2 regions of the Arthrobacter sp. FW306-1B-G06A genome follow, and region 2 is predicted to be linked to the other one. Evidence: predicted binding sites of a transcription regulator. Region 2 holds the regulator's gene; the other holds the start of a gene.
What was found. The regulator HrcA, encoded in region 2, represses chaperone genes, less so after heat shock. The targets are predictions, from matches to a motif close to TTNGCACTCGNNNNNNNCGAGTGCNAA.
Positions count from the first base shown of each region.

Region 1: AC3WJM_RS02595 (FmdB family zinc ribbon protein) is a predicted target of HrcA. The motif match lies at 1,609-1,635, and genes of this name have one in related genera.

Region 1 is NZ_JBYSXB010000003.1:137,802-142,517, reverse strand. Features, by position in the region: gene galU (UTP--glucose-1-phosphate uridylyltransferase GalU) at 1-820, opposite strand, end outside; gene AC3WJM_RS02600 (5-formyltetrahydrofolate cyclo-ligase) at 938-1,543, shown strand; gene AC3WJM_RS02595 (FmdB family zinc ribbon protein) at 1,698-1,961, shown strand; gene cpaB (Flp pilus assembly protein CpaB) at 2,162-2,917, shown strand; gene AC3WJM_RS02585 (hypothetical protein) at 2,937-3,182, opposite strand; gene AC3WJM_RS02580 (AAA family ATPase) at 3,192-4,716, opposite strand, start outside.
Region 2 is NZ_JBYSXB010000011.1:109,262-113,977, forward strand. Features, by position in the region: gene AC3WJM_RS08275 (16S rRNA (uracil(1498)-N(3))-methyltransferase) at 1-65, opposite strand, end outside; gene dnaJ (molecular chaperone DnaJ) at 68-1,198, opposite strand; gene hrcA (heat-inducible transcriptional repressor HrcA) at 1,266-2,279, opposite strand; gene AC3WJM_RS08290 (DUF3097 family protein) at 2,460-3,317, shown strand; gene AC3WJM_RS08295 (DUF4870 domain-containing protein) at 3,421-3,834, shown strand; gene hemW (radical SAM family heme chaperone HemW) at 3,892-4,716, opposite strand, start outside.

The DNA of each region.
Region 1 (4,716 bases), on a different contig from region 2:
AGGCTTTGAGGTAGCTCAGCTTGTCCCCGGTGTCGTATCGACGGCCACGGAAGACCACTCCATACACGCCGCGGCCTTCGCCCTCCTCGGCGGCCAGGACCTGGAGGGCATCCGTCAGTTGGATTTCCCCGCCGCGTCCCGGCTCGGTGTGCTCAAGGACGTCAAATACGGCGGGGTGAAGCACGTAGCGGCCAATCACGGCCAGGTTTGATGGAGCTTCATCTGCGGCTGGCTTTTCCACAAGCTGCTTGATCCGGACGTAGCCGTCTTCGCCGATATCCTCGATGTCAGCGCAGCCATAGGAACTGATCTGGGAGGGCTCCACCTCAATGAGGGCTACGACGGATCCGCCGGTCTTCTGCTGGACCTCAATCATGTCGCTGAGGAGAGTGTCCCGGGCGTCGATCAGATCGTCACCGAGAAGAACCGCGAACGGTTCATAGCCGACGTGCTGCTTGGCACGCAGCACCGCATGGCCCAAGCCCTTCGGGTCGCCTTGGCGAACATAGTGGATGTCGCCCAGGCCGCTCGTGGCCTGTACAGCGTCCAACTTTGTGAGGTCTCCCTTGGCCTCAAGGGTCGCTTCAAGAGCCGGGACACGGTCAAAGTGGTCTTCCAATGCGCGTTTGTTGCGTCCCGTGATCATCAGGATGTCGTTGAGGCCGACGCCCACGGCTTCCTCAACCACGTATTGGATGGCCGGCTTATCGACCACCGGGAGCATTTCCTTGGGCATGGCCTTTGTAGCCGGCAGGAATCTGGTACCGAGCCCCGCAACGGGGATCACGGCCTTGCGGACGGCGCAGCTATTGGAAGTCACCGGACTAATCTAACGGAAGGAGCTGGACATTGGGCAAAAGAGTCCCGGGGCGCACAGCGGTGAAGCTCCCTTTCCTGCCCATCCCCGGGCCGCACAGCAGCAAGAACTGGAGCAAAGATGACTTTGAAGGACGATATCCGCCGGGACAACCGCAAGCGCAGGCTCACCTTGACCGCGCAACAGCGTGCTGACGCTGGAACGGGGATTGCCCGCCATGGCCTCCTGTGGGCGGATGCGGTTACCCAAGGGAATCCGTCGACTTTCGCGGCTTATGTCGGCGTGGCTGCCGAGCCGCCGACAATGCCCTTGCTCGCTGCGCTCCACGCCGCCGGGCACCGGGTCCTCCTTCCCGTCTGTGAACCGGAACGGCATCTGAGCTGGGTCTATTGGACACCGGAAACGTCTTTTGTCCGCTCGAACTACGCCCCGATTGACGAGCCCATTGGCGAACGATTCGACAGTGGCGTCATCAAGGATGCGGCTGGAATCTTCCTTCCGGCCACCGCGGTCGATGAAAGCGGAAACCGTATCGGGCAAGGGGGCGGTTACTACGACCGGCTCCTCGACAAGCTCGACGCCGACGGGCAGCGTCCGCCGACTGTCGCCGTCGTATATGACCACGAAGTGCTGCCCGCGGGGACGATCCCCGCACAATCATTCGACAAGCCGGTGGCCGAGGCACTTACCCCTTACCGGGTTGTACGCCTGGTTGCGGCGGCTTGACCGAGTTTGAGGTCTGTCTACTCCGCCACATTCCGTAGTAGCGGCCTCGACTCCGGATGATAGAATTGGCACTCAGGCCCTGCGACTGCTAATGGACGGAACAATCCGCCTTGGCAGCACAGGACCTGCAGTTCGTCCCGGAGGAGGATCACCAGTGCCCACATATGCCTATGCCTGCAAAGACTGCGGACATGCCTTTGACATCGTTCAGGCTTTCACGGACAGCTCGCTGTCCGACTGCCCTGAATGCCAAGGGTCGTTGCGTAAGAAGTTCAACAGCGTGGGCGTCGTCTTCAAGGGATCGGGCTTCTACCGCACCGACTCCCGGGATTCCAAGGGAAGCACCGTTTCGGCCGCTCCCGCCGCACCAGCTGCGTCTCCGGCTCCGGCGTCGGTTCCGGCGGCTGCCGCGAGCTGATAGCGTTTCCGGCTGCCCCCGGTTTTCCACATAGCACGACGTTTCCACATAACTCAACGTTTCCACATAGCTCAATAGGGCCCTGCCACGGGACCTGCGTGCCCCGTTAGCGTGGCACCATGCCAAAAATCCCGAACGTATCCCCGGGCCCTGTGCCTGCCGGATCTTCGTCGCTCCCGCGCGATAGGATCCCGTCGCCGATGAGCATGGCCCGTACGCGTCGCCTTCAGGTTCTTCCTTTCAGGGCGGGCGGGCGCCTCGGCGCTCCCACGCGACAATCCGGGCTTCGACGCTTCGCTGGCTGGCTAAACCACAACCGCCGCCTCGTGGTGGCCCTTCTGCTATGCGTGGCCGCCGGGATCGCGGTCCACCAGCTGACTCCCCCTTCGGAGCAGCGAGTCACGGTCCTGGCCGCCGCGCGGGATCTTCCTGCCGGGTCCACTTTGATGGATTCCGACCTCAAACCCCTCGAAGTCCTTCCAGATGGAGTTCCCGCGGGGGCGCTCTCCCCCAAAACCGGATACGGCGGGAAGCAGCTTGCCTCGCCCCTGCGAAAGGGGCAGATCCCCACGGACGCCCAACTCCTGGGACCGGGCCTGCTCACCGGCACCGCACCCGCGACGGCGGCCGTTCCACTTCGCATGGCCGATCCCGCTTCAATCCAGCTCATCTCGCCGGGCCAGGTGGTCGACGTTGTGCTCACCGCAGCAGATGGGCCTGAAGGGCCCGGCAAGAAATCCGAACTCCTGGCATCTGCGGTCCCGGTCTTGTGGACGTCCGGGCAGGGAGGCAAGGCCACCCAATGGTTGGGCACGAACGAGGCGGACGGCCTTGTGGTTGTCGCCGCCAATCCGCAACAGGCCGAAATCCTCGCCGGAGCTTCCACGCGAGGGAAACTGTTCTTTGTCCTCGTCAATCCCTCTGACAACCGGCAATCCCGAGCCCCGGCCGGATAACCACGAGCAAATGGAGGGTTCAGCCCCAGTGCGGGGGCCTTTGCTCCTTCAGCCAGGCGTCGTGGTCATAGCCAGGCTCATCGCCCCAACGGCGTGGATCATCCTCGGAGGCTTTCTTGGGCAGAATACTCTCTCCTGCCGGCTTCCGCTCCGGTGCGGGCTTCACTTTTGTTTTCTCCTGCCCGTCCAACTCCGCGTCAGGGCCCAGCGCATCGGCACTGGTGTCCGCAGCGCGCTTGGATTGAGTGCTTTTGCTTTCCGCCATTGCGCTTCCTTAGGGGATCGCCGGTCCCGAGCCAGTGCCTTGCGTACCGCGGGGGCCTTGCATACCATCAGGCCCGGCCGTGGCCTGGTCCGCCTGACTGTTCAGTTCCAATTGTTCAACATCAACATCCAGGAATCCATCCTGGACGGCACCATACGAGGGTGCCGTCGGCTTCTCCAGCCCCAGATAGGAACCGATGCGGTCGGCGCAGGACGAAGGATCCGTGAATACTTCAATGGTCCACAAGGACATGTAACGCCAACCCAGGCGTTCCAGAAGTTGGGGCCGGAGCCTGCTGCGCTCCCTGACGCTCATGCGGCGGTATCGTTCCGTGCCATCCGATTCAATGGCCACCGGGGTGGGCATTTCGGTGTCATCGCGACCTATGGTGTGCACGGGATCGGCTGCCGCGGCAATGTCCAAGGCTCCATCGTAGTGGTGCCACACCCGGGCTCCGCGTGCACGGAGCCGCTCGCCCAGATCCGCCACCAACGGATCCTCACCGAGCGCCTGCTCGCTGGCAGCAGCCCTGGTGGCGGGCGTCCCCAGGTCCGAATTCCCGGACAATTCACGGTCCAGGAGTTCATGGAAATCAACGGCGCCGTGAGCCAACCTGTCCAGGTCGAGGTCCTCCGGACGGAAGCAGCTCAGGACGTGCAACGACCTCCGGGATCGGGTCATTGCCAAGGCAAACTTGTTTCGCCCGCCTTCTACGGAGAGCGGTCCGAAACTGTGCAGAGCCCGGCCATGCGGGGTGCGCCCAAAGCCCAGGGAGAAGATGATGTGGTCGCGGACCAGTCCTTGTGCGCGCTCCAAATCCACCACGCGGAAGGACTCCGCACCGGCGTTGAAGAAACCCGACAACAGCGGATAGTTGGGGAGCTGGAGCCTGATGGCCTCGCCGATCCTTGCGGCATGCCGCAGGCTTGCGGTGACCACGGCGAGCGAGGTCCTTGGCCGCAGACTGGCGTGTTGAAACACCAGGTCAACCACACGGTTCACTTCCGCGGCGACCGATTCGACACCTTCGTGATCCGCCCCGGGAAGGCCAGTACCATCCGGGATGTACTCAACTACCACCGAGCGGTCCAACCCGGTTACGGACTGCCCGTCCGGCAGCCGGCGAAGGCCACCGTTGTAGTAGTTCTTGCTCAACTGCAGCACGAGATCTTCGTCGACCGCGCGATACACCCAGTTCAACTGCCAGGTGGGCAGGACCCGGGCCAGGGCATTGAATGCACTGTCCACGGTGTCTTGGCTTGCGGCTCCGGCCATCGGTGGCTCCACGGCGACGCTGAAAGTGCGGGCATTGGCGATCTTCGCGTCGCCAAAGGCAACCACTTGCTGGGCCCGGGCAATGGCCGGCAGGACGGCCTGCAACGATGTGCTCTCGGCATCGAGAATCACCACCGCGTCGAATTTTTGTTCTGCGGGCAAGAGGCTCGTCAGCAGGTACGGACTGATGGACCACACCGGAACCAAGCGGGACACAAGGGCGGGCGCCTGGGCACTGAGCGCGGACAGGGTAACGCGG
Region 2 (4,716 bases):
AAAGAGTCGCCAGGCCCGAGCCCGTCAAGCGATCCGGCAGCTGTGAAGAATACGGGGTTGCTCACCGCTACAGGTTACCGAGCTTGTCCCGCAGCTTCGCGAACATACCTCCACTGGCCACAAGCTTGCCTTCGGTGAACTGCTCCCCGCGCAACTTGGCCAGTTGGCGAAGCAGGTCTTCCTGTGCGGCGTCGAGCTTGCCGGGCGTCTCAACGTGCAGGTGCACCTTGAGGTCTCCCCTGCCGTAGCCGCGGAGATGGGTGACGCCCAGCCCGCGCAGGGTGATGACTTCGCCGGACTGCGTGCCGGACTTGACGTCGATTTCCTGGGGACCGTCGAAAGTCTCAAGCTGGAGCTCGGTACCCAGCGCCGCGGCGGTCATGGGGACGCTCAGCGTGGCGTGGAGGTCGTCGCCTTCCCGGATGTAGGTGGAATCGCTGTTGACCCGGATCTCCACGTAGAGGTCGCCGGGAGGCCCGCCTGCGGGGCCTGCTTCGCCTTGCGACGACAGCTGGATGCGGGTCCCGGTAGCGACGCCGCCAGGCACCTTGACGGTCAGCGAACGGCGGCTACGGATGCGGCCCTGGCCGTTGCACTCATTGCAAGGATCCTTGATGATCGAGCCGAAACCTTCGCACGATCCACACGGCGCGGCGGTCATGACCTGGCCGAGGATCGAGCGCACGGCCCGCTGGACCTGGCCCGAGCCGCCACAGATGTCGCAGCGTTCCGGGTGGGTGCCCGGTCGGCAGCATGAGCCTTCGCACGTGGGACAGATGACTGCAGTGTCCACTTCGAGCTTTTTGTTGACACCGAAGACGGCTTCGCGCAAGTCGATGCGGACACTGATCAAGGCGTCCTGCCCGCGGCGCATGCGTGATGCTGGGCCTTGCATGCCGCCACCTCCTCCGCCGAAGAAGGTGTCGAAGATGTCCTGGAAGGCGAATCCCTGGCCCGCGTAGCCGCCGCCGAAACCGTTGTCGGTCCCGTTCTCATTGCCGGTGGCGTCGTAGACGCGGCGCTTCTGTGGGTCGGAGAGGACCTCGTAAGCGTGGGTCACCGCCTTGAATTCCTCTGCAGCGCCAGCCCCGGGGTTCACATCGGGGTGCAGCTTACGTGCGAGTTTGCGGTAGGCCTTCTTGATCTCCTCGCCGGTTGCTTCCGGCGAGACGCCCAGAACGTCATAGTGACTGCTCAAAGTCGGTATCTCTTCCTTGTTTACGGTTCCACTGCGTTTCTTGCGGGGCGGTTTCCAGCCGAGGCCGTCAGCCGCCCAGAATGCGGGAAAGGTAGCGTGCGACGGCACGGACGGCCGCCATGGTGTTGGGATAGTCCATGCGGGTGGGTCCAAGAATGCCGATCTTGGCACTGCTGCCCGGACCGTAGCCCGTGGCAACCACCGAAGCCTCGGAGAGGCCGTCGTAGGGGTTTTCGCGGCCGATGCTCACCGTGACGCCCCGGGGGTCTTCCGCCATGTCGGACAAAAGCCGCAACATGACCACCTGTTCCTCAAGCGCTTCGAGGACCGGACCGATGCTCAGCGGGAAGTCCACGTTGGAGCGGGCCAGGTTTGCCGTGCCTGCCATGACCATGCGTTCGTCGCGGCTCCGCTCGGCAAGCCTTTCCAGGCCGTGGGCAAGGGCGCCGGCAAGGTTCCGAAGCCCCGGCGGGCACAGGGCAACCACCGATGGCAGCACTTGCGGCATGAGGTCGAGCTGGGAGCCGGCGATGCTTCCAAGGAATCGCGCCCGCAAGGCCATGAGTTCGTCGTCGGTGGTGTCCGTCGCTGCGTGCACAACGCCCTGTTCCACCTTGCCCGAATCGGCGATCAACACCGCCAGGACCTGGCGCGGTGCCAAAAGGACAAACTCAATGTGCCGGACGCGCGCGCGGCTCAGGTGCGGATACTGCACGACGGCGACCTGGTTGGTCAGTTGCGAGAGGAGCCGGACGGTGCGCTCAAGGATGTCCTCGACGTCGTCAGGTCCCTCAAGCAAGGAGTGGATGGCCCGGCGCTCGGCGGCCGAAAGTGGTTTGACCTCGGAAATACGGTCGACGAACAGGCGATAACCCTTGTCCGTGGGAATGCGGCCGGCGCTCGTGTGCGGTGCGGCAATGAGGCCTTCTTCTTCCAAGAGGGCCATGTCATTGCGGATGGTTGCGCTCGACACTCCCAGATGGTGCCGTTCAACCAAGGCTTTGGAACCGACCGGCTCGCGGGAGTGAACGTAGTCCTCCACGATGGCGCGTAACACTTCAAGCTTGCGTGGTTCGCTCACTGCCCACCTCCAATCAACATTTCAACAGTTAGCACTCAACATGCCCAAGTGCTAACAAGTCTAGTATGAGCCACCTCGTTGTTAGCATTGGTACCGCTCGCGGCGAACATGATTCCCGCGCGGTCCTGCGCAATGCCACGGACCGTGACCGATCCCCTAGCGCAAAGTGGTGTGAAGACCGTGTCTTACGACAATTGGGGCCCGCAAGACCTCTCCTCGCCTGCCAAACGGCAACTGCCTGAGGTTCCTGTTGAACGCGGAATGGTTCTCGAAGACGTCCAGTCCGGCTGGGTCGGGGCCGTGACCAGGGTGGAGAAGTCCGGAGGCATGCACATTGTGGTGCTGGAGGATCGGCGGGGAAAGGCCAAGTCGTTCCGGCTTGGCTTCGGATTCCTGCTGGAGGGACAAGCCGTGAAGCTCCTGCCGCCTGCCCCACGCCCGGCCGCCGCCAAGGGGGCGGCGCCAGCAGGCAGGACAGCATCAGGATCCGTCCGAGTCGCCGGCCAGCGGGCCCAAGTCGCCAAGGCGAGCCGGATATGGGTGGAAGGCAAGCACGACGCCGAACTTGTGGAAAAGGTGTGGGGAGATGATCTCCGGGTGGAGGGTATCGTCGTCGAGCCGTTGCATGGCGTGGACGATCTCAAGGCGGCAATAGCCGCATTCTCCCCTGGCCCGGGCCGCCGTCTCGGGATCCTTGTGGACCACTTGGTCCCGGATTCGAAGGAGTCGCGGATTGCTGCCGACGCCATGATGCTGCCGGGCGCCGCGGGAAACGTCTTGATCGTGGGACACCCCTACGTGGACGTCTGGCAGGCAATCCGGCCCAAGGTGTTGGGGATCGAGCAATGGCCGACCATCGCGCGGGGCACGGATTGGAAGACCGGGATCCTGAAGGCGTTCGGCTGGCCGCATGAAACGGCCGAGGACGTCGGACTGGGTTGGCAGAAGCTGCTGGGCGCCGTCCACAGCTATGCCGATTTGGAGGCGTCTCTGCTCGGTCGCGTGGAGGAAGTGATCGATTTCCTGACCGTTCCGTGATGAATTACCTGCGTAGGGGACAGCAGTTGGTCGGCTGACTGCGTGCCAAGCAAGTATTCTGGGACAGCAACACTGCACCGATAGACACTCGAAGGAAGAAACTGTGGCAGACAACGCTCCTGACGATCGGGACGGCACCTCGGGCCAGTCCCAGTACCACGGCGTTCCTGCCAACGCGCTGCCCTTGACCGCCTCGGAAGACCGGCAGTGGGCAACCCTGGCGCACTTTGGAGGAATCCTCGGCTGCGTGCCTTCGCTCCTGATCTACCTGATCTTCCGCGAGCGTGGCCCGTTCACGGCCCAGGAATCCAAGGAAGCGCTCAACTTCACTTTGCCTCCGACGATTGCCGCCGTGCTCGCAAACATCCTGGTCCTGCTCCCGGTGGTGGGAAACCTGTTCGCGGTTTTGGCCACGGCGATTTGGGTCGCAGTGACCTGCTTCTCGGTGTCGGCCGGAATCCGCGTCAACCACGGTCAGCCGCACCGCTACCGCTTCAACCTGCGCTGGATCAAGTAGCCGGTCCTCGCGGCGGATGCCTATGTAGCCTCCCGCTCCGGGCGCTGACGCCTGCCGCTAGTCCGGAAGGATCCGGCGGACCACGGCATCGACGAGTAGCCGGCCCTTGAGGGTCAGGACCAGCCGTCCCTGGAAGGCCGCTGCGGGTTCAACCAGGCCGTCGGCAATGAGGCCTGCAACGGCGTGGCGGCCCACCTTGTCGAGCGCGTCGACTTGAAGCCCGGTGCCGAGGCGCGCCTCCAGCATGATGCGTTCCACTTCCCGGGTTCCGGCGTCGAGCGTTTCCCGTCCAGCGGCCGGCGAGGCCCCGCTACCGAGTCTGTTGGCATAGGCGGTGGGGTGCTTGACGTTCCACCAGCGGACGCCGCCCATGTGGGAATGCGCACCGGGTCCGATGCCCCACCAGTCGTCTCCCCGCCAGTAGGCAAGGTTGTGTTTGCACGCCTGTTCGGGCGTACGGGACCAATTGCTGACCTCGTACCAGTCCAGACCGGCGGCGCTGATCAGCTGATCGGCGAGTTCGTACTTCGCGGCGTGGTCGTCGTCGTCGATCCCGGGAACCTCGCCGCGCCGGATCTGTGCCGCCAGCTTGGTGCCTTCTTCCACAATCAGCGCGTAGGCGCTGATGTGGTCCGGACTGTAGGACAAGGCAGTCTCCAGGGAGGTCTGCCAATCAGCCATCGACTCGCCGGGAGTGCCGTAGATGAGGTCGAGGCTCACGGCAAGGCCGGCGTCGCGCGCCCATTGGACCACCAAGGGGACGCGGCTGGGTGTGTGTGTACGGTCCAGGACCTTGAGCACGTGAGGGACTGCCGACTGCATGCCGAAGGAAATCCGCGTAAAGCCGGCATCCGCGAGCAGCTGGAGGGACTCCGGCGTCAC